DNA from 2 places in the Variovorax glucosi genome. Region 2 is predicted to be linked to the other one. Evidence: predicted binding sites of a transcription regulator. Region 2 holds the regulator's gene; the other holds the start of a gene.

Region 1 (15,228 bases), 330 kb from region 2:
AGCGTCCATCCCGCGCCGCCGACGGATACGGCGATCAGCAGCCAGAGCAGCACGATCGCCAGGTCCTGCAGGCTCGGCGTCTCGAAGCCGAGGTTCTTGAGCAGATCGAGCTGGCGGCTCTGCGTGTAGTTCAGCACCCACTGGTTCCAGCTGTTGTTGGCGGCTTCCCAGGCGGCGCGCAGGTTCTGTGCCAGCGTGGGGCTCATGGTGCCGAGCGCGTCGGCGAAGAAGCCGGGCTGCGGCGCCAGTCGCTGGAAGGCACCGACGCGCCCGGGAGAGACGGCACCGGTCGGGTCGATCCGCACCCAGCCCCTGCCGGCTTCCCACACTTCGGCCCATGCATGCGCATCGGATTGCCGCACCACCCAGAAGCCATCGACGCCGTTAAGTTCGCCGCCCTGGTAGCCGGTAACGATGCGCGCCGGCACGTCGAGCGAGCGCATCAGCACGACGAAAGCCGAAGCGATGTGCTCGCAAAAGCCTTCCTTGCGGTCGAACCAGAATTCGTCCGCTGTATCGTCGCCGTAGACGCCGGGTTCCAAAGAGTAGAGGTAGCCGCCTGTGCGCAGGCGCTCAAGCGCGGCCTGCACGTAGCCGGGCGTGCCGGCGCCTACGAGGGCGGGATCGCGCTTCATCTGCGCCGCGAGTTCAGCGGTTCGCGGATTCGTACCGGCCGGCAACGCGACGTAGCGTTCCAGCGCGGCCGTCCGTCGCACCGGGCCACTCTCGAAGTCCGGATAGCTCGCAACGCGATAGCGCAGCAGATCGCCCACCGGGCGGTTCGCTACCAGCTGAAGATCGGGCGTCGTCACGACGCGCATGCCGGGTACATCGGGCGCCTGCTGCGGTACGTCGAGTGCCAGCAGCCACGGCCGGTTGCTCGGTTCGAGCGTGACTTCATAGCGCAGGGGCTCGCCGCGCACGCGCAGTTCCGCACTCAGGAAGCCGCGCTCCCACGGTGCCGGCGCAGTCCATTGGCGACCGTCGAAATCCGACAGCACCGGTCCGCGGAAATACAGCGAGCGCTGCGACGGAATCGCGCCGTCGTCGAAGCGAATGCGCGCCGCGATGCCGTCGTCGAGCGCGAGGCGCGCGATGGTGCCGACGCGCATCGTGTTCGAAAGCCCGCTGCGCCCGGTCATCTCGTCGTTCGGCGTTCCCCAGAGCGGTGCCATGCGCGGGAACAGCATGAACAGCGCCAGCATCACCGGCGCACCGAGCAGCGCCATCGTGAAAGCCGTGCGAGCCGACTGAGCCAGCGGCGGCCGGCCGACAGGCTTGTGCGCATTGACCAGCGCGGTCAGCAGTCCGAGTAGCGCCAGCAGCATGACGAAAGCGGTCGTCAGCGACTGCGAATGGAAGAAGTTCGTGAGCATCGCGAAGAAGCCCAGGAAGAAGATGACGAAGGCATCGCGCCGCGCGCGCATCTCCAGCGTCTTGAGCGCGAGCAGCACGATCACCAGCGTCACGCCCGCATCCCGGCCCAACAGCGTCTTGTGCGCCGCGAAGACGCCGAACAGCCCGAGCGCGAGCAAAGCGACACGCCAGCGCATGCCCGGCAGCGGCCTGCCCTGCACGGCGATCCAGCCGCGCCAGAGCAACGCGACGAGCGTGAGCAGCACGCAGGCGAGCGGCAACGTGCCGGCCTGCGGCAGCACGATCAGCGCGATCACGCACAGCAGGAACAGCGTGTCGCGTGCTTCGCGCGGCAACGCTTCCAGTCGTCGGAGCCAAGAGATGGTCAACATGTCGCCAATGCCTCCAGGCAGGCACGGCGATGCGCTTCGCCTTGCGATGGCTTCAGCGTGCGTCCGCCGATGCGAAGGCCGTAGTCGAGGCCGAGCCGGTCCGCCATCAGTACCCACGCGCAGAGGCGCGAGATGCGGGCTTCTGCATCGGGAAGATTCGCGTCCCGCGCGTCGAGCCAGAGTTCGTCGCGCTGAGCGTGTTGCGTGTCGCGGCTGACCAGCTCGCTCGATCCGGCTGCTTGTGCGCGTGCAGCTTTCTTCCAGACGACCAGCTTCAGCGGGTCGCCCCGGCGGTATGCGCGCACGCCGTCGTACTCGCCCGCAAGACTGGTACGCGATGCGGCAGCGGCGGCGTCGCCGGACAGCGCTTCACCGACGGGCAACGGCGGCGGGCTGGCTTCAGGCGCCGGATACACGAGAAGCTGCGCAGCCGGTTTCCATACGGTCCAGATGCGGAAGGTGCCCAGCGGAAATCGGGTCTCGGCGGTCAGCGGCGGCACCGGATGCAGGCCACGCCGCTCGGGCAGGAATGCGACCGCGACAGATTCGCTGCCCTGCGCCGGCACGTCGCTCCATGCCCATTGCCCGCTCCCGCGCACCGACAGTCCGATGCCGAAGCGCACGCTGCGCCGCGCGTTGTGCAGCACGACGCGAAGCATCGCCGCGCTGCCCGCATGCTGCGCTTCCGGCGGCATCAGATGCAGCGTGAGTCCGCGCAGCGTCGCGTGGCCGACATGCATGCCGACCGCGACGCAGCCTGCCAGCAGGAAAGTCAGCAGGTAGCCGAGATTGAGCTGGTAATTGATCGACGCGACCAGTAGCACCAGCAATGTCGCGCCGAGCATCCAGCCGGCGCGCGAAGGCACGATGTAGACGTTGCGCTGCGTGAGTTCGAGCGTGTCCGATGGCGGCCGGCGCGACAGGAACCAGCTGTCGAGACGCCTGCGAACGGCCGCAAGCGGATTCACGGAAGAGGGACCGCGGCAATCATCGCGCGCACCTGTTCGAAAGCGCCGCGACCGGCATCGCCGACCGGCGTGACGCGATGAGCGACCGTCTGCGGCAGCACCGCCTGGACATCGTCGGGCGCGACGTAAGCCCGATTGGCCAGCAGCGCCTGCGCCTTGGCTGCACGCAGAATCGCGATGCCCGCACGCGGCGACAGGCCCTGAAGGAACCAGCGGCCGTTGCGCGTGGCGGCGAGCAGGTCCTGCAGATAGTCGAGCAGCGGCGGCGCTGCGTGGACCTGCTGCACGCGCTGCTGCAGCGCCTTGAGTTCGCCCGCATCGAGCAGCGCTGGCAGCGTGGCGAGCATCTCGCGGCGGTCCGCGCCGGAGAGCAGTTCGCGTTCTGCGGCGCGGTCGGGATAGCCGAGCGAAATCCGCATCAGGAAACGGTCCAGCTGCGACTCCGGTAGCGCAAAAGTGCCAAGCTGGTCGTGCGGGTTCTGCGTCGCGATGACGAAGAAGGGGGTCGGCAGCGGGCGGGTTTCGCCTTCGACCGTGACCTGCTTTTCTTCCATCGCTTCGAGCAGCGCGCTCTGCGTCTTGGGGCTGGCGCGGTTGATCTCGTCGGCAAGCAGCACCTGCGCGAAGATCGGTCCCGGATGAAAGACGAAAGCCTGCTGGCCGCGGTCGTAGATCGCGACGCCCGACAGGTCGCCCGGCATCAAGTCGGCGGTGAACTGGACACGCGAGAACTGAAGCCCGAAGGTGTGGGAGAGCGCATGCGCCAGGGTCGTTTTTCCGACCCCCGGAACGTCCTCGATCAGCAGGTGGCCGCCTGCCAGAAGACACGCCACGCAGTCCCTGACCTGGGCCTCTTTGCCCACGATCACCGTGTTAAGCTGACCGAGCAAACTGGCGAGCTTCGCGGCAACGTCCATTTTTGTATCCATATGCAAACAATACCGCAAGGCCCGCCGGCCCCACGCCGCGTGAGGTCGCAGACGACCGAGACATGGGAAAAACTGGCTACTTCACCCACCGCGATTGCCGGAAGCACGACATGGGCGCCGGGCACCCCGAGTGTCCGCAACGCCTCGACGCCATCGAAGACCGGCTGCTGCTGACCGGCGTTGGCGATGCCCTCGAACGCGGCGACGTACCGCTCGCCACGCTCCCGCAAATCACGCGCGCCCACAGCGTCGCGCACCTCGAACATCTCGAAGAACTCAGCCAGCGACTGATCGCGGACGAATCCGTTGGCGGTCCCGCGCATGCGCTGCTCGATCCCGATACCGTGCTGATGCGCTACACCGTGCTGGCTGCGCGTCGGGCCGCTGGCGCTGCCATCGCGGCGACCGACGCCGTGATGTCCGGCGAGCTCGAGAACGCTTTCTGCGCCGTGCGGCCGCCCGGTCACCATGCGTGCAGAGAACAGGCGATGGGGTTCTGCTTTTTGAACAACGTGGCCATCGCCGCAAGACATGCACTCGAAGTGCACGGACTGGAACGCGTGGCCGTCGTCGACTTCGACGTGCATCACGGCAACGGCACCGAAGACATCCTGGCCGGCGATCCGCGCGTGCTGATGGTCGGCATCTTCCAGCACCCGTTCTATCCGTTCGGCGACTTCGATCATCCGGCCGCGAACATGCTCAACGTACCCGTGCCCGCATATACGAAAGGCATGGACGTGCGCGAACTGATCGAGATGATGTGGATGCCGCGGCTCGAAGAGTTCAAGCCGCAGATGATCTTCATCAGCGCCGGTTTCGACGCCCACCGCGACGACGACCTCGGCCAGTTGCGGCTCAACGAAAACGATTTCGCCTGGATCACCGAGCGCGTGCGCGGCGTGGCCCAGCGACACGCGAAGGGGCGCATCGTGTCGATGCTCGAAGGCGGCTACAACCTCGATGCGCTGGCGACCAGCGTCGAGGCACATATCCGCGTGCTGGCCGACCTTTGAACCTCGACGCTTTCCTGCAGCGCCTGGGACAGATGCAGGCTCGAAGCGTCTGGGTCGAACTGGCCGCACTCGCCGCCTGCGTCGGTCTGGCCTGGGGTCTGAGCCGCTGGTTCGGACGCGACCAGCCGAAGGACTCGATCTGGTTCGGCGCGCGCGTGTTCGACGGCCTGATGTTCCCGCTGCTGGCGCTGGTCTTCACCGATCTGGCACGGCGCTGGGCACTCGAGTACCAGGTGGTCGTGGTGCTGCGGATCGCGGTGTCGGTGTTCGTCTCGCTGGTCGTCATCCGGCTCATCGCCCGCGTGATGCGCGCGGTGTTTCCGGGCTCGGCGCTGGTGGCGCTGGTCGAGCGCACGGTGTCTTGGGTCGCCTGGGTCGGCGCGGTGCTGTGGATCGTCGGCCTGCTGCAGCCTGTGCTTGTCGAGCTTGACCAGATCACGCTGGCTTTCGGGAAGACCCGGGTGAGCGTGCTGATGATGCTGCAGGGCGCCTTGTCGGCCGGTCTGGTGCTGGTGATCGCGCTGTGGATCGCGTCGACCATAGAGAAGCGCGTCTTGCGGACGCACGTGACCGATCTGTCCATGCGCCGGGTGGCGTCCAACGCGGTCCGTGCATTGCTGCTGCTGATCGGCATGCTGTTCGCGTTGTCGGCGGTGGGTGTGGACCTGACGGCGTTGTCGGTGCTCGGCGGCGCGCTGGGCGTCGGTCTGGGTTTCGGCCTGCAGAAGCTGGCGGCCAACTATGTGAGCGGTTTCGTGATCCTTCTCGAACGCTCGATCCGCATCGGCGACAACGTGAAGGTCGACAACTTCGAGGGCCGCATCACCGACATCAAGACCCGCTACACGCTGATCCGCGCCGGCAACGGGCGCGAAGCCATCGTGCCGAACGAATCGCTCATCACCAGCCGTGTCGAGAACCTGTCGCTGGCCGACCTCAAGTTCAACATCACGACGAACATCGTCGTCGGCTACGACAGCGACGTGGCACAGGTCCTGGCCATATTGACCGGCGCGGCGACGGCACAGGCGCGCGTTTTGGCCGAGCCGGCGCCGGTCGCCTACCTGACCACGTTCGCGCCCGACGGGCTGGAATTCGTTCTCAACTTCTGGATCGCCGATCCGGACAAGGGAAAGGACAACGTCCGCTCTGCGATCAACATCGCGATCCTCCAAGGCTTGCGCGCTGCCGGTGTCGACATTCCGTATCCGCAGCGCGTGCTGCGCGTGGCGTCGCTGCCCGAAGGCTTCGTGGCGACGGTGCCATTGGCATCGGCATCGGAGGCCACATGAAGATTCTTTATAATTCTGAAAAAAGAACGATCGTTCTTTTTTGAATTCATCGGCGGGTTTACGGGGGTGATCGAAACGGACACCGCCCTGAAAACACCGCCTCTAGAATGTTTTGCAAATCAACGGAGTCAACCCAATGAAGGTTTTGGTCCCAGTCAAACGCGTCGTCGACTACAACGTCAAGGTGCGCGTGAAGTCCGACGGTAGCGGCGTCGACATCGCCAACGTCAAGATGAGCATGAATCCCTTCGACGAAATTGCCGTTGAAGAAGCGGTCCGCCTCAAGGAAAAGGGCGTCGTCACCGAGATCATCGCCGTCTCCTGTGGCGACACGAAGTGCCAGGAGACGCTGCGCACTGCGATGGCCATCGGCGCCGACCGCGCGATCCTGGTCGAGACCACCGAAGAGCTCCAGCCGCTGGCCGTTGCCAAGCTGCTCAAGGCGCTGATCGACAAGGAGCAACCGCAGCTCGTGATCCTCGGCAAGCAGGCCATCGACGACGATGCCAACCAGACCGGCCAGATGCTTGCCGCGCTGGCCGATCTGCCGCAGGCCACCTTCGCCTCGAAGGTCGAGGTCGCCGACGGCAAAGTCACCGTGACCCGCGAAGTCGACGGCGGCGCCGAGACGCTGACGCTTACGCTGCCGGCAGTCGTCACCACCGACCTGCGCCTGAACGAGCCGCGCTATGTCACGCTGCCCAACATCATGAAAGCCAAGAAGAAGACGCTCGACGTCTTCAAGCCCGAAGACCTGGGCGTCGACGTCAAGCCGCGCCTGAAGACATTGAAGGTCAGCGAACCGCCGAAGCGCGGAGCAGGCATCAAGGTGGCCGACGTGGCCGCACTCGTGGACAAACTGAAGAACGAAGCGAAGGTGATCTGACCATGACCGTACTTGTTATCGCCGAACACGACCACGCGACCGTCAAGCCCGCGACCCTCAACACCGTGACTGCGGCCATCGCCTGCGCGAGCGGCGATGTGCACGTGCTGGTGGCCGGCGCAAACGCCGCCGAAGCCGGCAATGCCGCCGCGCAGATTGCCGGCGTCAGCAAGGTGATCGTCGCAGACAGCCCGAGCCTGGCGGAAAACCTGGCCGAGAACGTCGCCGCTCAGGTGCTCGCCATCGCGTCGAACTACAGCCACATCCTGTTCCCGTCGACCGCCAACGGCAAGAACGTCGCACCGCGTGTCGCAGCCAAGCTGGATGTCGCCCAGATCAGCGACATCACCAAGGTCGACGCGCCCGACACCTTCGAGCGCCCGATCTACGCTGGCAACGCCATCGCCACCGTGCAGAGCAGCGACGCGATCAAGGTGATCACCGTGCGCACCACCGGCTTCGACGCGGCTGCGGCAACCGGCGGCAGCGCCACCGTCGAAACAGCAGAAGGCGTGGCCGACAGCGGCAAGTCGAGCTTCGTCGGGCGTGAAGTCACCAAGAGCGAACGTCCGGAATTGACGGCGGCGAAGATCATCGTGTCGGGTGGCCGAGCGCTGGGCAGCTCTGAGAAGTTCGCCGAAGTCATGGCGCCGCTGGCCGACAAGCTCAACGCCGGCCTCGGCGCGAGCCGCGCTGCGGTGGATGCGGGCTATGCGCCGAACGACTGGCAAGTGGGCCAGACCGGCAAGATCGTCGCACCGCAGCTCTACATCGCTGCCGGCATCTCGGGCGCGATCCAGCATCTGGCCGGCATGAAGGATTCGAAGGTGATCGTCGCGATCAACAAGGACGAGGAGGCGCCGATCTTCTCGGTGGCCGACTACGGACTGGTGGCGGATCTGTTCGTCGCCGTGCCGGAACTGACCAAGTCGCTCTGAGCCCGTTTTTCCGATGAGCCTCGAGGCTCACGGCAAGAAGAGAGGCATCGTTCGCGATGCCTTTTTTTCATCTGGAGACAAGACATGAACTACATCGCACCCGTCAAGGACATGCTGTTCGACATCGAACATCTGTCGCGCATCGACGAGATCGCCCGCTTGCCCGGCTTCGAGGATGCCACGCTTGAAACCGCGCAGGCGGTGCTGGAGGAATGCGCGCGCTTCAACCAGGACGTCGTCGCGCCATTGAACGTCGAAGGCGACCGCAATCCGTCTTCGTTCAAGGACGGCAAGGTCACGACCACGCCTGGATTCAGGCAGGCCTTCGCGCAGTACGCCGAGGGTGGATGGCAGGGCTTGCAGCATCCGGTCGATTTCGGCGGGCAAGGCCTGCCGAAGACCATCGGCGCTGCCTGCGTCGAGATGCTGAACTCGGCCAACATGAGCTTTGCGCTGTGTCCGTTGCTGAGCGATGGCGCCATCGAGGCACTGCTCACGGCCGGCTCCGACGACTTGAAGGCCACGTATCTCGGCAAGCTGGTGAGCGGACAGTGGACCGGCACCATGAACCTCACCGAGCCGCAGGCCGGCAGCGATCTGGCGATGGTGCGCAGCCGGGCCGAGCCTGCGGGCGACGGCACCTACAAGGTCTTCGGCACCAAGATCTACATCACCTACGGCGAGCACGACATGGCCGAGAACATCGTGCATCTCGTGCTGGCTCGCGTGACCGGCGCGCCGGAGGGCGTGAAGGGCATCAGCCTGTTCGTGGTGCCGAAGTTCATGGTGGGTGCCAACGGTGCGATCGGAGAGCGCAACGACGTGCATTGCGTGAGCATCGAGCACAAGCTCGGCATCAAGGCCTCGCCGACTGCGGTGCTGCAGTACGGCGACAACGGCGGTGCGGTCGGCTATCTGGTCGGCGAGGAGAACCGCGGCCTCGAGTACATGTTTATCATGATGAATTCGGCGCGCTACGCGGTCGGTGTGCAGGGCATCGCCATCGCCGAACGCGCATATCAGCACGCGGTGACCTACGCACGGGATCGGGTGCAAAGCCGCCCGGTCGACGGTTCGATGCCTGCGAGCGCGCCGATCATCCATCACCCGGACGTGCGTCGCATGCTGATGACGATGCGCGCGTACACCGAGGGCTGCCGCGCGATGGCGAGCGTCGCCGCAGCGGCCTACGACGCGGCGCATCACCATCCCGATGCCGACGCGCGCAAGCAGAACGCGACCTTCTACGAATTTCTCGTGCCGTTGATCAAGGGTTACAGCACCGAGATGAGCCTCGAAGTGGCGTCGCTCGGCGTGCAGGTGCACGGCGGCATGGGCTTCATCGAGGAGACCGGCGCGGCTCAGTACCTGCGCGACGCGAAGATCCTGACGATCTACGAAGGCACGACGGCCATCCAGGCGAACGACCTGGTCGGCCGCAAGACGGCGCGCGACGGCGGGCAGTCGGCCAAGGCCATCGCGCAGCAGATCGCGTCGACCGAGGTCGAGCTGACCGAGAGCGGCAGCGCCGATGCACTGGCTGTATGCAGGCGCCTGAAAGCGGCACGCGAAGCCTTCGTCGACGTGGTCGAGTTCGTTGCAGCCAGGACGCGCTCGGCGCCGAACGCCGTGTTCTCGGGCAGCGTGCCGTACCTGATGCTTGCCGGCAATCTCATGGCCGGCTGGCAAATTGCGCGCTCGCTGCTGATCGCCGAGAGGCTCGCTGCGACCGGCACCGAAACCGCGTTCATGCAGGCCAAGATCGCGACCGCGCGCTTCTACGCGGAGCACATCCTGAACAAGGCGCCGGCCGTGCGCGACAGCATCGTCGACGGTTCGGACAGTGTGACGGCGATGGCCCTTGACGCGTTCTGAGAACAACCAACAAATAAAACGGAGACCGGTCCATGTCCAAACTTCCTCCCGTGCTCGCGAACCTGCCGCTGCCGATCATCGGTTCGCCGCTGTTCATCATCAGCACGCCCAAGCTGGTGATCGCCCAGTGCAAGGCCGGCGTCGTCGGTTCGATGCCCGCGCTCAACGCGCGTCCCGCAGCCCAGCTCGAAGACTGGCTGATCGAGATCACCGAAGAGCTTGCCGCATACGACAAGGCCAATCCCGACAAGCCGGCCGCGCCGTTCGCCATCAACCAGATCGTTCACAAGAGCAACGACCGGCTCGAACACGACATGGCGATGGTCGTGAAGTACAAGGTGCCGATCGTCATCACGTCGCTCGGCGCGCGCGTCGACGTGAACGAGGCGGTGCACAGCTATGGCGGCGTCACGCTGCACGACATCATCAACAACACCTTTGCGAAGAAGGCGATCGAGAAGGGCGCCGACGGGCTGATCGCGGTTGCGGCAGGCGCTGGCGGGCATGCGGGCGTGAAGAGCCCGTTCGCGCTGATCCAGGAAATCCGCCAGTGGTTCGACGGCCCGATCGCCCTGTCGGGCTCCATCGCCAGCGGCGACGCGGTGCTGGCAGCGCAGGCGATGGGCGCGGACTTCGCGTACATCGGCACCGCCTTCATCGCGACCGAGGAAGCGCGTGCCAGCGATGCCTACAAGCAAGCCATCGTCGACGGCGATTCGGACGACATCGTCTACTCGAACCTTTTCACCGGCGTGCACGGCAACTATCTCGCGCCGAGCATCGTGGCGGCCGGCATGGACCCGGCGAACCTGCCCGAAGGCGACGTGAAGACGATGAACTTCGCCAGCGGCGACGGTGCCAAGGCCAAGGCTTGGAAGGACATCTGGGGCTCGGGGCAGGGCATCGGCGCGATCGGGGAAGTGACATCGGCTGCGGTGTTCATCGACAAGCTGAAGCGCGAATACCAGGCGGCGCGCCAGCGGCTGGCGCTCTAACGCACCAAATCTAAAAATCAGCTGACCGCCTCGCCAAGCGGGTTTCACACACTTCCTTGATCCAGGACAAGGCGCAGTCGCTAGACTTCATGTAATTTCAGTAAATACTGAAAATTCAAGAAGTTAAAAAGTGAACCGCCATTCCGCATCGCTCCCTGCACCCGTCTCGCGCGCACCTGCCGTGGGCGTGGCAGGCGCGACGGCAGCAGTGTCGGTCAGGTTTGGTGCGTGGGTTCAAGGCGGCGCTGCCCTGGTGTGGTTGCCTCAGGCCGCGCTTCTCGCGATGGCGACCCAGGGTTTGCGAGACGGCCTGGGTTTCGGCGCGGTCTTGCTGCCCGCCATCGGTTTCCTGATGCTCGGCGTGTTGCGGGCCGCCTGCGAAGCCTGGGGTTCACGGCAGGTCTTCGGCGCGGCAAGGTCGCGGCTTTCCGCTGTTCGCGCACGGGCGGTGTCGGCTCTGGCCGCACGGTCGCCGCTCGACAGCAGCCGCCCGGCTTCCGGGCTTGCCGCCAGCGTGCTCGCCGAGCAGGCAGAAGCGCTGGTGCCCTATCTGGCGCGCTTTCAGCCTGCCCGCCGGCGCGCGATGCTGGTGCCGCTGGTCTTCATCCCCGTCATTGCCTGGTTCTCCTGGGTGGCCGCGCTGGTCCTGCTGATCGCCGCGCCGCTGATCCCGATGTTCATGGCCATCGTCGGCTGGCGCGCCAAGGCGATGAGCGAGGCGCAATTGGTCGAGCTGGGAGGAATGAACGCGTTTCTGCTTGATCGTCTGCGCGGCCTGGCGACGCTGCGCTCTCTCGGCGCGGTCGACGTCACTGCTCGTCGGCTGGGCGAATCTGCGCAGTCGCTGCGCCGCCGGACGATGGCCGTGCTGCGCATCGCTTTCCTGTCGTCGGCTTTGCTGGAACTGTTCTCTGCGTTGGGCGTGGCGATGGTTGCCGCTTACATCGGTTTCTCGCTGCTGGGCGCCTTCACTTTTGGCACCTGGGGCCGGCCGCTGAGCCTGGGCGAAGGCTTTTTCGTGCTGTTGTTGGCACCTGCATTCTTCGATCCTCTGCGTGAACTCTCGGCCGTTTGGCACGACCGCGCCGCGGGCGAGGCGGCGCTCGATGCGCTGGAGCAGCTTTCAGACGGCGGTCTGCGGATGGTCGACGCGCCGGCGCAGGCTCACGGCGAGGTTGCATCGTCAGGCGTTGCGCCGTCCGTCGAAATTCGAGGCCTGGATTTCGTCCACGCCGGCGAATCCGCCGTCTTCCACGGCTTCGATCTGCGAATCGCCGCTGGCGAACACGTCGCGGTGACGGGTCCGAGCGGCGCTGGCAAGACCGCGCTGCTGAGTTTGATCGCCGGCCTCGTCCCGGCGACGGCGGGCGACATCGCGATCGGCGGCGTCGATCTGACGCCCGACTCGGCCGCTGTGCTGCGCCGGCGGATCGGCTGGATGGGCCAGCGTCCGCACGTCTTCGCAGGCTCGGTGCAGGACAACGTGTCGCTCGGCCGCGCCGGCATCGACCGCGCGCAGGTCGATGCGGCGATGCGCATCGCCGACCTCGGCAGCGTGGCGCAGGCGCATCCCGGTGTCGCGCTGGGCGAGGGCGGAAGCGGCATGTCGGGCGGCGAAGCGGCGCGGCTGGCGCTGGCCCGCATCGCTGCGCCGTCGCACGCGAATCTGCTGCTGGTCGACGAACCGACCGCGCACCTCGACACAGAAACGGCCGGGCGCGTCGCCGATGCGCTGATCGAACTCGCGCGCGGCAAGACGCTGATCGCGGTCACGCACGACCCTGTTTTCGCGGCACGCATGGACCGCGTGATCCGTCTGGAGGCTGTCGCATGAACGCCCGCGCCATTCCCATTCCTGTTTCCGAGATGGATCGGGAGCCGGCGTCGCGACCTGCGCCGCCTGCGCAGCCCGTGTTGCCTTCTCGCCACCGCCGGATGCGGGAACTGCGCGTGGTGCTGCAGTCGTTCCTCTCCAGCGCCCCGCGTCGCCTCGCGCTCGGCGCCGCGATGGCTGCGCTCACGGTGCTGGCCGGCATGGCGCTGCTCGGGCTTTCGGGCTGGTTCATCACCGCCACCGCCATCGCGGGAGCAAGCACCACGACCGCGCTGATGTTCGATGTCTTCATGCCCTCGGCCGGCATCCGGCTGCTCGCGCTCGGCCGCACGGCGTCGCGCTACGGCGAGCGGCTGGTGACGCACGACGCCACCTTCACCGCGCTGGCGGATCTGCGCGAACGCCTGTTCCGCGGCTGGGCCCGGCCCGATGCAGCGCGGCAGTTGCTGGCGCGTCCGGCACGGCTGCTGTTTCGTCTCACCGCCGACATCGACGCGCTCGAATCGCTCTACCTGCGCCTGATGGTTCCCGCATTCGCCGCGCTCGGCGCAGCGCTGCTGGCCGGCATCGTGCTCGGCGCGATGCATCTGTGGCTGGGCATCGGACTGGCGCTGTGGCTGGTCGGCGCCGGCTGGGGCATCGCCTGGACGGTGTCGCGCCTCGCGCACCCGGCAGCCGTGCGGCGCGCTCAGGCCATCGAGGCACTGCGCCAGCGCACCGTGGACCTGATCGCCGGCCAGACCGAGCTTGCGATGGCCGGCCGGCTCAGCGCGCAGTGCGATGCGCTGGCCGCCGCCGATGCGCGGCTCGCGCGTGCCGATCTGGCGCTCAACCGGCTGGACACGAGCGCCGGATTCGCTTTCGGTCTGGCTGGCACGCTGACGTTGACCGCTGTGCTGTTGGCCGTCGGTCTGCTGGTCGAGCGAAGCACCATCGGTGTGCCGGCCGCGGTGCTGGCATTGCTGATCGCATTGACGGCGACCGAGCCCTTTGCTGCGCTGCGCCGCGGTGCGCTGGAAGCCGGTCGGACCTGGCTGGCCGTGCGTCGCCTCGCGCCGCGCATGGCGGCGGACGATTTCGCTCCGATAACACCCGAAAAAGCGACTTCAGCGGTCCGTTTCGATCGCGTCACCGCCGCTCACGCCGGCAGCCGAATCGACGCGCTGCACGACATTTCGCTGACCGTCTGCGCCGGCGAACGCGTCGCGCTGATCGGTGCCAGCGGCGCCGGCAAGTCGACGCTGCTGTCGGTCGTCGCCGGGGAACTCGCGCCGCGCGCCGGCCGTGCGCGCATGCCGGCGCACTGCCTGCTCACGCAACGCACCGAGCTGTTCCAGGACAGCCTGCGCGACAACCTGCGGCTGGCCGATCCGGCTGCCAACGATGCGCGGCTCTGGGCCGTGCTCGAAGCCGCCGGACTGGCCGCCGACATCCGCAACACGGCGCGCGGCCTCGACACGCCGCTCGGCGAAGGCGGGCTCGGCCTGTCGGGCGGCCAGTTGCGCCGTCTTGCACTTGCCCGCCTGCTGCTGCGCGACGTGCCGCTCTGGCTGCTCGACGAAGCGACCGAAGCGCTGGACGCCGGAACCGCGCACGACGTGCTGCGGTGTCTTTCAGCGCAGGCCGACGGCCGCACGCTGATCTTCGCCACGCATCTGCGCCGCGAAGCCGAAACCGCCGACCGCCTGCTGTGCATGGAGGGTGGCCGCATCGTCGCCGACCTGTATCGCGGCGACCCCGCATTCACGGCCGCGCTCCTGGCGCTGCGGCCCGACTGAAAAGAGAAAAGGAAGAAGGAAACCACCATGGACCTCGACATCGTTGCCCTGTCCCGACTGCAGTTCGCCCTCACGGCGCTGTATCACTTCATCTTCGTCCCGCTGACCATCGGGTTGTCGGTGATCCTCGCGATCATGGAGACGGTCTACGTCATGACCGGCCGAACGGTCTGGCGCGACATGACCAAATTCTGGGGCGTGCTGTTTGGCATCAACTTCGCGATGGGCGTCGCGACCGGCATCGTCATGGAATTCCAGTTCGGCATGAACTGGAGCTACTACAGCCACTATGTCGGCGACATCTTTGGTGCGCCGCTGGCCATCGAGGCGCTCATGGCGTTCTTCCTCGAAGCCACCTTCGTCGGCCTGTTCTTCTTCGGCTGGGACAAGCTTTCCAAGCGCGGCCATCTGATGACGACCTGGGCCGTGGCGCTCGGCTCCAACCTGTCGGCGCTCTGGATTCTGATCGCCAACGGCTGGATGCAGAACCCGGTCGGCTCGGCATTCAACCCGCAGACCATGCGGATGGAAGTCACCGACTTCGCCGCCGTGCTGACCAACCCGGTCGCGCAGGCCAAGTTCGTGCACACGGTTTCGGCCGGCTACACGGTGGCCGCCATGTTCGTGCTGGGCGTCTCGGCGTATTACCTACTCAAGGGCCGCAACGTGCAACTTGCCAAACGTTCGATGACGGTCGCGGCGGCTTTCGGGCTTGCTGCTTCGCTGTCGGTCGTTGTGCTCGGCGACGAGAGCGGCTATCTCTCCAGCGAGCACCAGAAGATGAAGCTTGCCGCCATCGAGGCGATGTGGAAGACCGAGCCCGCGCCCGCTGCGTTCACCGCGTTCGGCTTCCCCGATCAGGCTGCACGCGAGACGCACTATGCGGTGCATATTCCCGCCGTCATGGGTCTCATCGGCACCCGCTCGCTCGACACCGTCATCCCCGGCATCGAGGAACTCGTGCAGCGC
Region 2 (15,228 bases):
ATTTCGGCAAGGAAACGGTAATGCCGCGTTCGTCGCGCACGTCGATCTCTGCCTGCGCAATCAGCGCATGAAACGCCAGCGCCGCAAAGAGCAAAACGGACTTCAGCGATGTCATGCAGCTTCCTTCAACGTGAGCGGCAAGCCGGCGACCATCAGCGTGACACGGTCGCAGGCTGCGGCGACCGACTGGTTCAAGCGGCCCAGCGCATCGACGAAAGCCCGCACTTCGCGGCCCATCGGAATCACGCCGAGACCGATCTCGTTGCCGACCAGAACCACCGGGCCGCGCGCATTAGCAAGGGCGCTAATCATCGCCTCGACGGCTTGCGTCGGCGGCTCGGCCGGCGCTTCGACGTCCGGCATCGGCATCAGCCGGTTTGTCAGCCAGAGCGTCAGACAGTCGACCAGCACCAGCGTCTGCGGCGCGCTGTGCGCGGCAATCGCTTCGGCGAGCGCCAGCGGCTCCTCGACCGTGCGCAAGCCGGGCACCCGCTGCGCCCGGTCTTCCTGGTGACACGCGATGCGTTCGCGCATCTCGTCGTCCCACGGTTGCGCGGTCGCGATCAGGACGGCGCAGTGAGACGGAGAAGCCGCCAGCCACGCGGCGGCAGTCAGTTCGGCACGGCGCGACTTGCCGCTTTTCTGCCCACCGAGGATCAGTTCACGCTCGGACATCAGCGTCCTCATGTACGAATTCGATCGATCGGGCCTGGAACAGCTCAGCGGTCGCTTCGGGGTTCGAGGCAAACCATGCGTGGAAGTAACTGGCGCGCACGCTGCCGTGCACGTAGACCGCTTCGCCAGACGGGCGCCCAGCGCTTTTGCTCGGCGCGCTTTCAGGTCGCGAGGTGCGTGCAGCCACCGGATGCACCGTCTCGCAGGTCGAATAGTGGAAAGTGTGGCCGCGCAGTTCGCCTGCGCCGGTCTTCAGCCGCTGCGGCCCGAGTCCGGCCAGCCGCTTCTGCATCGTCACGCCGCCGGGGAGCAAACCCCACATGCGATGCACCTGGCCGTCGGCCGTCGTCAGCGTGTCGAACAAGGACATCATCCCGCCGCACTCGGCCCAGATCGGTTTGCCGCCCACTGCATGCGCCACAAGCGCGTCGCGCAACTTCATGCAGCCAGCGAGCTTTTCCGCATGAAGTTCAGGATAGCCACCAGGCAACCACACGGCATCGCACGCCGGCAGCGCATCGCCTGCCAACGGCGAGAAGAATTCGAGGCGCGCACCGAGCGCGGCGAGCACGTCGAGGTTTGCAGGGTAGATGAAGGCGAAAGCCGCATCGCGCGCGACGGCGACGGTGCGGCCGGCCAACAGCGCCGAGCCTGACCTGGCCGGCTCATCGGCAACCGGCGCGGCAAAACAGACCTGCGGCAGCTCGCCGATCAGCCGCTGCCCGAGCGGCGTTTTCGCCAGCGCATCCGCGACGGCATCCAGCCGCGCCATGGGATCGTCGGTCTCCTGCGCCATCACGAGGCCGAGGTGGCGTTCGGGCAGCGCGAAACCCGCATCTTTCGGCAGACCACCGAGCCATTGCGACGGCTCGCGCAACGCGTCGCGCAGCATGCCCGCATGACGCTCGCTGGCCACACGATTCGCCAGCACGCCGGTCCACGGCAGTCCGGGGCGGAAGTTCTGCAGCCCGAACGCCAGCGCTCCGAAGGTGCCCGCCATCGCGCCGGCATCGATCACGGCCAGCACCGGCAGTCCGAAGCGTTCCGCCAGATCGGCAGCGCTCGGCGCGCCATCGAACAGACCCATCACGCCTTCGACGATGACCAGGTCCGACGACGCGGCGGCCTCGTGCAGGCGCGCGCGGCAATCGTCCTCGCCGTTCATCCAGAGATCGAGCGAATGCACCGGCGCCCCGGTAGCGAGCGCCAGCCATTGCGGATCGAGAAAATCCGGACCGCACTTGAAAGCCCGCACGCGACGTCCGGCACGTGCATGCAACCGTGCGAGCGCCGCCGCGACCGTGGTCTTGCCTTGCCCGGAGGCCGGCGCGGCCACGAGCACGGCGGCGCAGACCGCGGTCGATCCGCCCTGCTGCGCCGCGGAAAGACTTACTGCGGCGCCCACTTCAGGCCGATGTAGCCGGCGCGTCCGCTGGTCGCGTAGGTGCGGGCCAGCACGTAGTCCTTGTCGCCGACGTTGTCGATGCGCGCGATCAGGCTCAGTTCGCGCGTGAGCTGCGTGCTCGCCACCAAGTTGAATACCGTGTAGCCGCCGAGCTTGCGAAGGTTCGCCGCATCGTCGTAGCGCATGCCCGAGGTCTGCATTTCAGCGCCGAGGCGCCATCCGGCGACATCCCAGTCGGCGCCGACCGTGCCGTGCTTGCGCGCGCGGCGGGCCAGCTGGTTGCCGGTCGAAAGATCGCGCGGGTCCTGGAAGTCGGCCGATGCGCGCAGCGTGACGGCGCCGATGCGATGGCCGGCGGAGAGCGTCACGCCTTCGTACTCGGCGCGCGCGGTGTTGCCGTAGCAGCCGCCGAATCCCGAGACGACCGCGTCGGTGCAGGCGAACGAGCTGGTGTCGAAGGTGATCAGGTTGGTCACGCGGTTGCGGTAGGCGACGATGCCCGCGTTGGTCGCACCTTCTGCATAGCGCAGACCGACTTCGATGTTCCGGCCCTGCTCGGGCTGCAGGCCGGCGACGCCGTATTCGCTGAAGCGCTGGTAGAGCGTCGGCGCGCGGAACGAAGTGCCGGCAGATGCGGTGATACGCCATTGCGGCGTGATCGCAAATCCGTAGCCGGCGCTGCCGGTGGTCTTGCCGCCGAATTCGCTGTCGTCGTCGTGGCGCACATGCAACTGGACCGAGTGCGGGCCCTGCACGAAACCGTAGCCCAGCGCGAGCGCGTTCTGCGAGCGCTTGCCCGTCAGACGATCACCGAACGCAGTAGCTGCGTTGTCGAGCTGGTCTTCGCGCCGTTCCAGCGCAACGGTCGCCGAATGCGGGCCGAAGCGGAATTCGTTCTGTAACAGGTAGTTGCGCAGCTGCGTCTCGGTCCGATAGAACGACGGGTTGGTCTCGTAGGTGCTCTTGCTGTCGGTGACCTGCAGACGCGTGCTGTAGATGTCGTTCCATTTGGCGATCCAGGCCGCGCCGACGGTGCGCAGCGTGTTGGCATTGGTGTCGTCGGGATATCTTGCGAGGCGGACGGGAGAACGCGTGTCGTAGCGCGAATCGGTGTCGCTGCGCAACATCGTGAGTTCGACTCGCTGCGATGGATTGATCCTGAAGCCGAGCCGCGCGTTGGCCGAGGTGATGTCGTAGCCATCGCGGTCGGGGCTGTAGAAGCCGTCCGCAGCGAAGGTTCCCGTGCGCACCAGATTGCGCAGGCGCTCCGGCCGCACATCGAAGCCGTCGCTGATTTCTCGCGAGACCCCTAGCGAATAGTCGAAGGCGTTGTCCGGCCCGGCCGAGCCGCTGACACCGGCTTCGCCCCGGCGCAGCTTGTAGCTGCCGATACCGACGCCGACATAAGGCATCGGCTTGCCGTCGCCGCGCTTCGTGAAGAGCTGGATCACGCCGCCGATGGCGTCCGAACCGTAGACCGCCGCAGCCGGGCCGCGCAGTACTTCGATACGGTCGATCTGCGACAGCGGAATGGCTTCCCAGGACACGCCACCGGTCGTCTGCGAATCGATCCGGACGCCGTCGATGTAGACAGCTGTGAAGCGCTGCTCCGCGCCCCGAATGAATACGCTTGTGGTGTTGCCGATGCCGCCGTTGCGCACCATCTCGATGCCGGGCAATCGCGCCAGGATGTCGGCGACACCGGTCGCGCCGCTGCGCTCGATGGTCGCTCGGTCGACGATGGAGACGTCGCTCACCAGGTCGGACAGCGGCTGCGCCACGCGTGCCGCGGTGACGACCGTTTCGCCGAGCGAGGGCGCGGCGGCCATGGACTGCGCGACCACCGGAAATGCGGTAGCGACGGCCAGAGGCAGTGCGGCCAGCCGAAGGCAGGCGCGCGCGGACAGGCGACCGCCTGAAGAAGAAACTTTGTGTGTCATGGAACCGATCTCGAGAACAGGACCCTGTCCGGCTTCCCCGCCGGACATCTGGGTGTCACGACGGCAAGCGCGAGCGCACGCCGTCACCTCGTTGGCCGGTATCCGGGCTGGCAGACCAACCTTCGCCGCCTTCCCAGGCACCTGTTTCAGGGCGCCCAGTGGCTGATTGACGAAAGCGGCGCCGTTCGATGTCTCGACGGCGCCGTCTGCTTGACCGTTGCGGGGGCAGCGCAGGTTGACCGCTGCCCGATGGGCTCTGGCTTCCTGCTTCCCGTTGAACTGCGCCGCCTGAACAGCGGCACGAGCACCAACGCGGCGGATTCTAAAGCTGCCGACATATAAAGGCACCCATACAATCTCCGACCATGCCCGTCACGAGTCCCATCGACCAGATCGCCGAGCGCGTCGAACGTCTGCTCGTTCGCCACGAAGAGCTGCAGCGCACCAACGCGTTGCTCCAGCATGAGGTCGAGTCGCTGACGCGCGAGCGCGACGCGCTCCACGCGCGACTCGTTGCGGCAAGAACCCGTGTCGATGCACTCCTTCAGCGACTTCCGGCCGATGCGCCGCACGCGTCTCCCACTCCTCCGCAGGATTCCACCGCCTCATGAAACAGATCGAAGTCCAGATCATGGACCAGAACTATCTGCTCGGCTGCCCCGAGGGCGGCGAAGCCGAACTGCGCGAGGCGGTCGAGCGGGTAGACACCGCCATGTGCAAGATCCGCGATGCCGGCAAGGTGCGCGCGCGAGACCGCATCGCCGTGCTCGCATCGCTCAACCTGGCCTACGACCTGGGCCAGCAGGTGGCTGCGACGTCTGCTGCGCTGATCACCATGGCGGTGGCCGCAGCGGAGAAGTCGGAGAGCGCGGATGACTCGGCGAACGGCGACGCTTCGCACCCCGATACCGACGAAGCACGTGCAGCCCAATTGGTCCAGCGGCTGGACCAAGCCCTTGCCGGCGACAGTCATTTGCTCTGAATGAATACGCACGCCGCCGTATCGGCGCCTAGAATCCGAAGTGTCTGCGGTGTGTGTCGGGCTTAATATTTCCTTGTTCCAATGCTCTCCGGAGCCGGGCTTGGTACATCGCTCGATGGGCGTGATCATCTCGCGTCAGATGAACCCGAAGTCTTGCTGCCCTCGCCCACCTGAACCCTGGTTCAGGATGCGGGTCCGGTGCACATCCGCAGACACCTTATGTTGCTAGAACCTTCGCTGATCGCCGAACTCGCCGCACTCGGGCTCGTCAGCGGATTTCTGGCCGGATTGCTAGGCATCGGCGGCGGCATGCTGATGGTGCCGTTCATCACCTACATCATCGGCCAGCGCGGCGTTCCGGCCGATCTCGCCGTCAAGATGGCCATCGCCACATCGATGGCGACCATCGTCTTCACCTCCATATCCAGCGTGCGCGCACACCACAGGCGCGGCGCAGTGCGATGGGACATCGTCCGCCGGCTGGCGCCGGGCATCGTCATCGGCAGCCTGGCGGGCAGCCTCGGCGTTTTCGCGCTGCTCAAGGGCTCCGTGCTGGCCATCGTCTTCTCTCTTTTCGTCGGCTTCTCGGCGACGCAGATGTTTCTCGACCGCAAGCCCAAGCCGGCGCGCCAGATGCCCGGAACCGCCGGTCAGCTCACGGTGGGCGGCGTCATCGGGTTCGTGTCCGGACTGGTCGGCGCGGGTGGCGGCTTCATCAGCGTGCCGTTCATGGCCTGGTGCAACGTCTCGATCCACGCCGCAGTCGCGACAAGCGCGGCGCTCGGCTTTCCGATCGCAGTCGCGAACGTGGCCGGTTACGTCATCAGCGGCCAGTCGGTGCAAGGGCTGCCGCAAGGCGCTTTCGGCTACATATGGCTGCCGGCGCTGGGCGTGATCGCTGCCTGTAGCGTGCTGACGGCGCCGCTCGGCGCGCGGGCCGCTCACAGCCTGCCGGTCGGCAAGCTCAAGCGCGTGTTCGCCAGCCTGCTCTATCTGCTGGCCGCGTACATGCTCTGGAAAGGGCTGACCGGCTGAACTTCAGATGATCCGCGAGTAGCGTGCGCGGTCGCGGTCGACCTGCAGGTAACGATCGAAAATCATCGCCACCGCCCGCACGAAGAACCAGCCGGTCGGCGTCACTTCGATGTCGTGCGGTCCGACGGTGACGAAACCTTGCGCGACCAGCGGCTTCAGCGCCTCGATTTCCTTCGCGAAGTAACTCTTGAAGTCGATCAGGTGACCGAGCGCGATCGACTCGAAGCTGACCTGCCCCTGGCACATCAGAGCCATGATTACCGCGCGTCGCAGCACGTCGTCGCGAGATAACGCCAACCCGCGCACTACCGGCAGTCGGCGCTGTTCGACCAGGTCGTAGTATTCCTCCAGCGTCTTTGCGTTCTGGCTGTAGGTCGCGCCGATGCGGCCGATCGCCGACACGCCCAGCGCCAGCAGATCGCCGTCGGGCTGCGTGCTGTAGCCCTGGAAGTTGCGGTGCAGCCTGCCCTGTCGCTTGGCGACGGCGAGCGCGTCGCCCGGCAGCGCGAAATGGTCCATGCCGATATAGACGTAGCCTTCGGCCTTGAGCGTCGCGATCGAACGCGACAGCATGCGGATCTTCGCCGTCGATTCCGGCAGTTCGTTCGCATCGATGCGACGCTGCGCCCTGAAACGCTCGGGCATGTGCGCGTAGGCGTAGAGCGCGATGCGGTCAGGGCGCAGCGTGCAGATCTGCGCCAGTGTCCGGTCGAACGAATCGGCCGTCTGCAGCGGCAGGCCGTGGATGAGATCGACGTTGATCGAAGCGAAGCCGATGCTTCGCGCCTCGGCGACCAGATCGAAGACCTGCTCCGCCGGCTGGATGCGGTGCACCGCCCGCTGAACGGCCGGATCGAAATCCTGGACGCCGAAGCTCAGCCGGTTGAAGCCCAGTGCCTTGATGTGCGCGAGACGGCCCGCATCAATGGTGCGCGGATCGATCTCAATCGCGTATTCGCCGTCGGGTGCGAGCGTGAAGTTGTCCCGCAGCATCGCCATCAGCCGCCCGAGCGCCGCGTCGTCGAGGAAGGTCGGCGTGCCGCCGCCGAGGTGAAGCTGGCTCACCGTCGCGCCCCGGCCGAGTTGCGCGACCTGCAGTTCGATTTCCCGTGCCAGATAGCCGAGGTATTCGTCTGCCCGCTCCGGATGACGCGTCACGATCTTGTTGCAGGCGCAGAAGTAGCAGAGCGATGAGCAGAACGGCAGATGGACGTAGAGCGACAGCGGCAACACCCGCGCACTGTGTTTTCGCTGCTGCAGCGCCTGCATGTAGTCGTCGCTGCCGAACGCTTCGACGAAGCGATCGGCTGTCGGATAGGACGTGTAGCGCGGACCGGGAACGTCGGCGGATGCGGGGTTGTGGAGGGTCGGCATGCGGGGCTTCGGAGATGGCTTCTGAAGTAGCTTTGGAGGTGTGCCGTCCACTTTGCGCCGAAGCGCGCGCACTTTGCTTGATCTGAATCAAGGCATTGCGTTTAACAGTTGGAACACAATCCGGTGGGGCCTTGACGTTGCAGCAGATCGCATACGCGAACACAGCACCGAGTCCCCCGCCTGCCATGACCCCAGAAGCCATCAAAGTCGCCTGTTCCAGCTGCAACCTGCGCGAGCTCTGCATGCCGATCGGGCTTCAGCCGGCGGAACTGCAGCGTATCGACGACATCGTCGCGATCCGCCGGAAGGTGCAGCGGCGCGAAACGCTGTTCCATGCCGGCGAGCGCTTCACGTCGCTCTACGCGATCCGCACCGGAATCTTCAAGACCCGGGTGACGGCCGAGGACGGCCGCGACCAGGTGACCGGTTTCCAGATGGCGGGCGAGATCATCGGCCTGGACGGCATCGTCAACGACCGCCACACCTGCGACGCGGTTGCGCTGGAAGACTCCGAAGTCTGCGTGATGCCTTTCGACCGCATCGAGGAGCTCTCGCGCGAAATCACCGCCCTGCAACGCCATGTGCACAAGATCATGAGCCGCGAGATCGTGCGCGAACACGGCGTGATGCTGCTGCTGGGCGGCATGCGCGCCGAGGAGCGGCTGGCGGCGTTTCTGCTGAATCTGGTGCAGCGCCTGCATGCGCGCGGATTCTCTTCGTCGGAGCTGGTGCTGCGCATGACGCGCGAGGAAATCGGCAGCTATCTAGGACTGAAGCTGGAAACCGTGAGCCGGACGCTATCGAAGTTCGTCGAGGACGGGGTCGTCGAAGTGCAGCAGCGCCACATCCGCATCGTGTCGCAGGACGCGCTGAAGCGAATCGTGAATCTGCCGGTTTGCTGACCTGGGTCAACATCGCTCCGTGAGTGCGGACGTAACTTGGGGTTTTGTGTGAGGAAACCCAATGGCCTACGAAAGCATCAACCCCAACGACGGCAAGCTCATCGCGAGCTTCGAGCATTTCAGCAGCGCACGGCTAGAGACGGCGCTCGCCGCCGCCGACGCCTGTTTCCAGACCTGGAAGACCACCGCCTACGCCGAGCGCGCCGCGATCCTGAAGAAGGCCGCCGCGCTGCTCCGCACGGATGTCGACCGCTTCGCGAAGCTGGCGACGCTGGAGATGGGCAAGCGGATTTCGGAGGCGCGCGGCGAGGTGAGCTTCAGCGCGGACATCCTCGACTACTACGCCGACCATGCCGAATCGTTCCTGGCACCGGTGAAGCTGAACCCAAAAGCCGGTGAAGCGCACATGCAAAGCAGCCCGTTCGGGGTGCTGTTCTGCGTCGAGCCCTGGAACTTCCCCTTCTATCAGCTCGCGCGCGTCGCAGGTCCGCAGCTCATGGCGGGCAATGTGCTGGCGGTCAAGCACGCCGCTTGCGTGCCCCAGTGCGCGATCGCCTTCGAGAAACTGCTGCTCGACGCCGGCGCGCCCGCTGGCGCCTACACCAACCTGCTGATCTCGCACGCGCAAGCCGAGCAAGTAATCGACGATGCGCGCATCAAGGGCGTCGCCCTGACCGGCAGCGTCGCGGCCGGACGCAGCGTCGCCGCGCGTGCCGGGCGGAACCTGAAGAAGTCGTCGATGGAACTCGGCGGCAGCGACGCTTTCATCGTGCTCGAAGACGCCGATCTCGCGAAAACGATCCCGTGGGCCGTCTGGGGCCGCATGTACAACAGCGGACAGACCTGCTGCGCGGCCAAGCGGTTCATCGTCGTCGAGTCGATCGCCGACGCGTTCCTTGCGCAATTCACAGCGGCGCTTTCGAAGCTGAAGGCCGGCGACCCGATGGACGAAGCCACCACGCACGGCCCGCTTTCCAGCGAAGGCGCGCTGCTGCAGCTGATAGCGCAGGTCGACGGCGCTGTCGCCAACGGCGCGAAGCTGTTGATGGGCGGCAAGCGGATCGACCGTCCGGGCTCGTTCATGCAAACGACGATCCTGGCCGACATCGCACCCGAAAACCCGGCCTTCCGCGACGAGTTCTTCGGCCCGGTCGTCTCTTTCTTCCGCGTGAAGGACGAAGACGCCGCCGTCGCGCTGGCCAACGATTCCGACTTCGGCCTCGGCGGCTCGGTCTGGACGAAAGACGAGGCGCGCGGCAAGCGTGTGGCGAGCCGTGTCGACACCGGAATGATGTTCGTCAACAACATCGACTGGACCGATGCCGAACTGCCCTTCGGCGGCATCAAGGATTCCGGCTACGGAAGAGAACTCGGAAACATGGGCATCCAGGAGTTCGTGAACAAGAAGCTGGTTCGCACCGTCCATCTCGACGCGCCGGTCTGATCATGTCGCTCACCATGCAAGCCGCCGTCGTCGAAGCCTTCGGCCAACCGTTGAAACTCCGGCAAGTCGAAGTCCCCGTGCCCGGCCCGGGCCAGATCCTCGTGAAGACCGAGGCATGCGGCGTCTGCCACACCGATCTCCATGCCGCCGGCGGCGACTGGCCGCTGAAGCCCGGACTGCCGTTCATTCCGGGCCACGAAGGCATCGGCATCGTCGTAGCCTTGGGCGAAGGGGTCAGTGCCGTGAAGGAAGGCGACCGCGTGGGCGTGCCATGGCTCTACTCGGCCTGCGGCCACTGCGAGCATTGCCTTGCCGCCTGGGAAACGGTCTGCGCCGAGGCGCAATTCGGCGGCTACACCAGAAACGGCGGTTTCGCCGAATACATCCTCGCCGATCCGAACTACGTCGCGCACGTGCCGGCCGGCCTGTCGGCCGTCGAGGCGGCGCCGCTGATCTGCGCCGGCGTCACCAGCTACAAGGGCTTGAAGGAGACGAAAGCGACACCGGGTCAATGGGTCGTGATTTCCGGCATCGGCGGGCTGGGCCATCTCGCGGTGCAGTACGCCAAGGCGATGGGCCTGCACGTCTGCGCGGTCGACATCGACGACGGCAAACTGGCGCACGCCACGAAGCTGGGCGCCGATGCGGTCGTGAATGCCAGGGTCGGCGACCCGATCGAAGCCGTGAAGCTGGCGACCGGCGGCGGTGCGCATGGCGTGCTGATCACGGCGCCGTCGCTGGCCGCCTTCAAACAGGGCGTCGGCATGACGCGCAAGCGCGGCACCTGCGTGCTGGTCGGCCTGCCGCCGGGCGAATTCCCCACGCCGCTGTTCGACGTGGTGGCGAACTGCATCACCATCCGCGGCTCCTTCGTAGGCACACGGCAGGACATGGCGGAAGCACTGGGCTTCGCGGCCGAGGGCAAGGTCAGGGCCGATATCGAACTGCAGCCGCTGTCGGCCATCAACGATGTCTTCGCAAGACTGGCGCACGGCGAAGTGCCGTCGCGCGTGGTGATCGATTTCCGCCAGGAGTGACGCGCTGACGCGCTTCAGCCAATGCGCGGCTGGTAGATGATGATGCCCATGCCAGCCAGCGCCACCACGGTGCCGGCCACATCCCAGGGCGTCGGCCGGATGCCGTCGACGGCCCAGAGCCACAGGATCGCCACGCCGATATAAACGCCGCCGTACGCCGCATACACGCGACCGGCGGCGGCTTCGTGCAGGCTGAGCAGCCATGCGAAGAGCGCCAGGCACACGGCGGCGGGCAGCAGCAGCCACGCCGACCTGTCCTGCTTGAGCCAGAGCCAGGGCAAGTAACAACCGACGATTTCCGCCAATGCGGTCACGACGTAAAGCGCTATGGTCTTCATGGCGCAGATGGTAGTGACCCGATCAACTGTGCTGCGCTGTCCGACAGGTGGGGGCCGTGCTTCCTGACACGAACCGGATCCCGGACTCGAATACTCCGGTCGAATTACAACGACCAAAAGGATTGCCGATGTCCGACCTCACGCTCAGCACCACGGAGCCGTTGCTCTATCAGCCGGCCTACGAATCGCTGGAAGAAGACGAAGCCCAGACCACCCAGGAACTGGAAGAAACGCTGGTGAAGATCGCCTCGATCGTCCACAAGGACGAAGGTCATGCCTATCGCAGCGTCCATGCCAAAAGCCACGGCCTGCTGATGGCAGAGTTGCAGATTCCGGCCGGCCTGCCCCCGACGCTGGCCCAGGGCCTGTTCGCGAAGGCCGGCAACTACCCGGTGGTCATGCGCTTCTCCACATCGCCTGGCGACCTGCTGGACGATGCGATTTCCACGCCGCGCGGCCTGTCGATCAAGATTCTCGGCGTCGAAGGCGAGCGGGCAGCCGGCGCGGAGAGCGGCACCACGCAGGACTTTCTGATGGTCAACGGCCCGGTGTTCAGTGCGCCGACAGCCAAGGCATTCCTCCGGCCGCTGAAGCTGCTCGCGTCCACGACCGACAAGGCGCCGGGCCTGAAGAAAGTGCTGGCTGCCGCATTGCGCGGCCTGGAAACCATCGTCGAAAAGGCCGGTGGAGAAAGTGGCCTGCTGAAGACCATGGGCGGACACCCCGAAACCAACATCCTCGGCGAAACGTTCTTTACTCAGGTTCCGATGCTTTACGGCCCTTACATGGCAAAGCTGTCGATAGCGCCCGTGTCGCCCGAACTCACGGCGCTTACCGATGCACCTGTCGACCTGAGCGACCGTCCGAACGGCCTGCGCGAAGAAGTGCTGTCGCACTTTGCGCAGCAGGGCGGCGTATGGGAGATCCGTGTGCAACTCTGCACCGACATCGAGGCCATGCCCGTCGAGGATGCCTCGGTCGAATGGCCGCAGGACCTTAGCCCGTTCGTCACGGTCGGCCGCATCGTCGCGAAGCCGCAGGTTTCATGGAGCGAGGCACGTGCGCGTGCGGTCGACGACGGCATGTCTTTCGCACCATGGCACGCGCTTGCTGCCCATCGTCCGATCGGCTCCGTGATGCGCGTCCGCAAGACGGCTTACGAAGTGAGCGCACGTTTTCGCAACACGCAGAACGGCGTGACGCCCGAAGAGCCGACCGCATCGACCGTGCTACCGGACTGACCGCACGCAAGAACTTAGCGTCGGATACATCCGTTTACCGACTTTTCTGAATCTACAGGGCGGCAGGCGCCGTAGTCACCTCAGGCGACCGGAAGTCCGGCTGCCTGATCAGGTTCCGCAGCACGCCGTGTTGCGGCGGTCCACGTAATGCGGCGACAGCGACGGGAACGAAGCGCGCCGCGCAGGAGATGAAATGCTTGGAAATGCTGTAACCCTCGACATATTGCAGAAACAGACCGAGAAGCGGACTGAACGACGCAATTTCTTCCGCAAGAGCAGCGGCTACGCGGCCGGCATGGCGGGCGGCGCCATCCTGGCGGCCTGCGGCGGCGGAGGCAACAATGCCATCGGCCAGTCGACCACCGGTCCGACGGACGTGGACATCCTCAACTTCGCGCTCAATCTCGAGTACCTCGAGGCGCAGTTCTACCAATATGCAGTCTTCGGCGTCGGACTTCCGGAAAGCCAGCTCGGCGGTACCGGCACGCGCGGCACGGTCTTCGGCGGTCGGCAAGTGCCGTTCAAGGATCCAATCGTTGCGCAATATGCACGCGAGATCGCCAAGGACGAGGCAGACCACGTGCGTTTCCTGCGCGCCGCACTCGGCAGCGCGGCGGTTGCACAACCGACCATCGACGTCAGCGCCAGCGTCGGAAGTGCCTTCTCTTCTGCAGCCGTGGCCGCCGGCCTGATCACGGCCGGCCAGGCATTCGATCCGTATGCCAGCGATGAGGCTTTTCTTCTCGGCGCGTTCATCTTCGAAGATGTCGGCGTCACCGCATACAAGGGCGCCGCGCCGCTGATCACCAACAAGACATACCTCGAAGCTGCCGCCGGCATCCTTGCCGCAGAGGCCTATCACGCCGGCCTTGTGCGTACGGTTCTGTACTCGAAGGGGCTGCAGACCCCGTCGCTGCGTACAAGCGCCGATGCGATCTCCAATGCGCGCGATTCGCTGGATGCGTCGACCGATGTGGATCAGGGCATCACCGGCACTGCCGACACGTCGAACATCGTTCCGCTCGACGCGAACGGTATCGCCTACAGTCGCACGCCGGGTGACGTGCTGAATATCGTCTACCTCACGAAGGACGCAAGCATGCGCGGCGGTTTCTTCCCGAACGGCGTCAACGGCACACTGAACACCAGTTCGGCATTCGTCTGACGCGCTGACAGTCTTTACTCAGGAGTCGACCTTGGAAACAAACCCCGCAACGACCGATGCGACGCTGATCGCGGTTCCGGGGCCGGCTTCGATCATGAGTACCTGGCAGCTGCGCGTCGGTGCGGCTGTGGTCCTGACCGGCATCGCCATCGTCTGCTGGCAGACCGCTTCGCAGATCGCAGCTGGCGATGCGCGCATGAAAGGCGCGTTGCTCGGCGGACTTTTTGCGGCATTCGCGACGGCGCTTGGCACTGTGCCGGTGCTGCTTTCCCAACAATTCTCGCAGCGCACCTATGACACCATGCTGGGCTTCGGCGCCGGCGTCATGCTCGCTGCGACCTCTTTTTCTCTCGTGATTCCGGCGCTGGCCGCTGCCAAGGCCGGCGGTGCAGGCAGCTGGGGTGCGGGCGGCATCGTCGGCATGGGCATCCTGATCGGTGCCGCAGCCCTGCTTACCATCGACCGGCTCGTGCCGCACGAGCATTTCGTCAAGGGACTCGAAGGTCCCGCCGCGAAGGCGATGAAGCGCGTCTGGCTGTTCGTGCTTGCGATCTCGCTGCACAACCTTCCCGAAGGCCTGGCGATCGGGGTCGCCTACGCCGGCGCGGACCCGGTCGGCGCAACTGCGCTGGCAACCGGCATTTCGATCCAGGACGTGCCCGAAGGCATGGTTGTCGCGCTTGCGCTGCGCAGCGTCGGTTACGGCCGGGTGAAGTCGGCGGGGCTCGGCGTGCTGTCGGGCCTGGTCGAACCGCTGGCTGCCGTGTTCGGCGTGCTTGTCATAGGCATCTCGGCGAGTCTGCTGCCGTGGGGCCTGGCGCTGGCCGCAGGCGCCATGCTGTTCGTAATCAGTCACGAAATCATCCCGGAGTCGCATCGTCAAGGGCATGAGGCCTATGCGACGGGTGGGCTGATGCTTGGGTTCGTGGTGATGATGTTGCTGGACACGGCGCTGGGCTGAAGCGATTTGCGCATCAGCGCGTTGTGCAGTGTTACGCCGCGCCGAACAGGCCTCCGGCGTTCGACAATGTGAAAGCCGTAGTATGCGAAGAACGGCTCTGCGGTCTGGCCGACATCTGCTGAAAAACTTCCAACAGACAGATAGTCGTAGCCTACGGGCACATCGGCAATGATCGAATGGTGCGCATGCGCTCGGCCCAGGCTGACATGTCCATATCTTCTGGCGCCCATGCGGCCACCTGCTCCTGCGTGTAGTCGCGGGAAGCGACCCGATGAACTGCGCTGAAGAAGACACGGAAGAGCGAAGCCTCTTCGCCTTCAACGAACCGACGGATTTCCATGAAGTCTCTTTCAAAATAAATCTGCGCCTGCCTGCATCCAGAAGCCATTCGGCCGGGTAGTACCTCATAGCAGTCAACGCTGCTGGCTTTTCTACCAACCGTCCGATCCCATTCAGGAGCTTCTCATGCATCGCAACGCTTTCCGCACCGTCGCAGTTTCGGCCGTCGCCGCTTCAGCCGCCCTCCTCGTCGCCTGCGGCAACATGGGCATGTCCGCCCCGATGTTTTCGCAGGCCAGCCTGCCGCCGACCATTCAGGTACCGGCAGGCAACAAGGTCGCGATGGAAACCGTCGGCGCCGGCGACATCACCTACGAATGCCGCGACAAGGCGAACATGCCCGGCCAGACCGAATGGGTGTTCGTCGGCCCGAACGCCACCCTCAGCGAT

Evidence for each region. The regulator FNR, encoded in region 2, switches genes on or off when oxygen is low (the NO sensors DNR and NnrR bind a similar motif). The targets are predictions, from matches to a motif close to TTGATNNNNATCAA.
Region 1: a site for FNR is predicted at 10,704-10,717, ahead of cydD (thiol reductant ABC exporter subunit CydD). Genes of this name have one in related genera too.

What each region holds. Positions count from the first base shown of each region.
Region 1 covers NZ_JBPJZE010000001.1:1,046,593-1,061,820, reverse strand. The annotation lists gene ACSFA3_RS05050 (transglutaminase TgpA family protein) at 1-1,748, opposite strand, end outside; gene ACSFA3_RS05045 (DUF58 domain-containing protein) at 1,742-2,716, opposite strand; gene ACSFA3_RS05040 (AAA family ATPase) at 2,713-3,633, opposite strand; gene ACSFA3_RS05035 (histone deacetylase family protein) at 3,708-4,661, shown strand; gene ACSFA3_RS05030 (mechanosensitive ion channel family protein) at 4,694-5,953, shown strand; gene ACSFA3_RS05025 (electron transfer flavoprotein subunit beta/FixA family protein) at 6,090-6,839, shown strand; gene ACSFA3_RS05020 (electron transfer flavoprotein subunit alpha/FixB family protein) at 6,842-7,777, shown strand; gene ACSFA3_RS05015 (acyl-CoA dehydrogenase) at 7,862-9,652, shown strand; gene ACSFA3_RS05010 (NAD(P)H-dependent flavin oxidoreductase) at 9,685-10,647, shown strand; gene cydD (thiol reductant ABC exporter subunit CydD) at 10,931-12,481, shown strand; gene ACSFA3_RS05000 (amino acid ABC transporter ATP-binding/permease protein) at 12,583-14,259, shown strand; gene ACSFA3_RS04995 (cytochrome ubiquinol oxidase subunit I) at 14,287-15,228, shown strand, end outside.
Region 2 covers NZ_JBPJZE010000001.1:712,513-727,740, forward strand. The annotation lists gene ACSFA3_RS03450 (ABC transporter substrate-binding protein) at 1-115, opposite strand, end outside; gene cobU (bifunctional adenosylcobinamide kinase/adenosylcobinamide-phosphate guanylyltransferase) at 112-675, opposite strand; gene ACSFA3_RS03460 (cobyrinic acid a,c-diamide synthase CobB) at 662-2,080, opposite strand; gene ACSFA3_RS03465 (TonB-dependent receptor domain-containing protein) at 2,065-4,020, opposite strand; cobalamin riboswitch at 4,097-4,347, opposite strand; gene ACSFA3_RS03470 (DUF904 domain-containing protein) at 4,386-4,631, shown strand; gene ACSFA3_RS03475 (cell division protein ZapA) at 4,628-5,002, shown strand; gene ACSFA3_RS03480 (sulfite exporter TauE/SafE family protein) at 5,222-6,037, shown strand; gene hemN (oxygen-independent coproporphyrinogen III oxidase) at 6,041-7,411, opposite strand; gene fnr (fumarate/nitrate reduction transcriptional regulator Fnr) at 7,597-8,313, shown strand; gene ACSFA3_RS03495 (NAD-dependent succinate-semialdehyde dehydrogenase) at 8,375-9,757, shown strand; gene ACSFA3_RS03500 (zinc-dependent alcohol dehydrogenase) at 9,760-10,794, shown strand; gene ACSFA3_RS03505 (YnfA family protein) at 10,809-11,132, opposite strand; gene ACSFA3_RS03510 (catalase family protein) at 11,261-12,373, shown strand; gene ACSFA3_RS03515 (ferritin-like domain-containing protein) at 12,567-13,538, shown strand; gene ACSFA3_RS03520 (ZIP family metal transporter) at 13,633-14,499, shown strand; gene ACSFA3_RS03525 (GNAT family protein) at 14,651-14,839, opposite strand; gene ACSFA3_RS03530 (DUF3455 domain-containing protein) at 14,965-15,228, shown strand, end outside.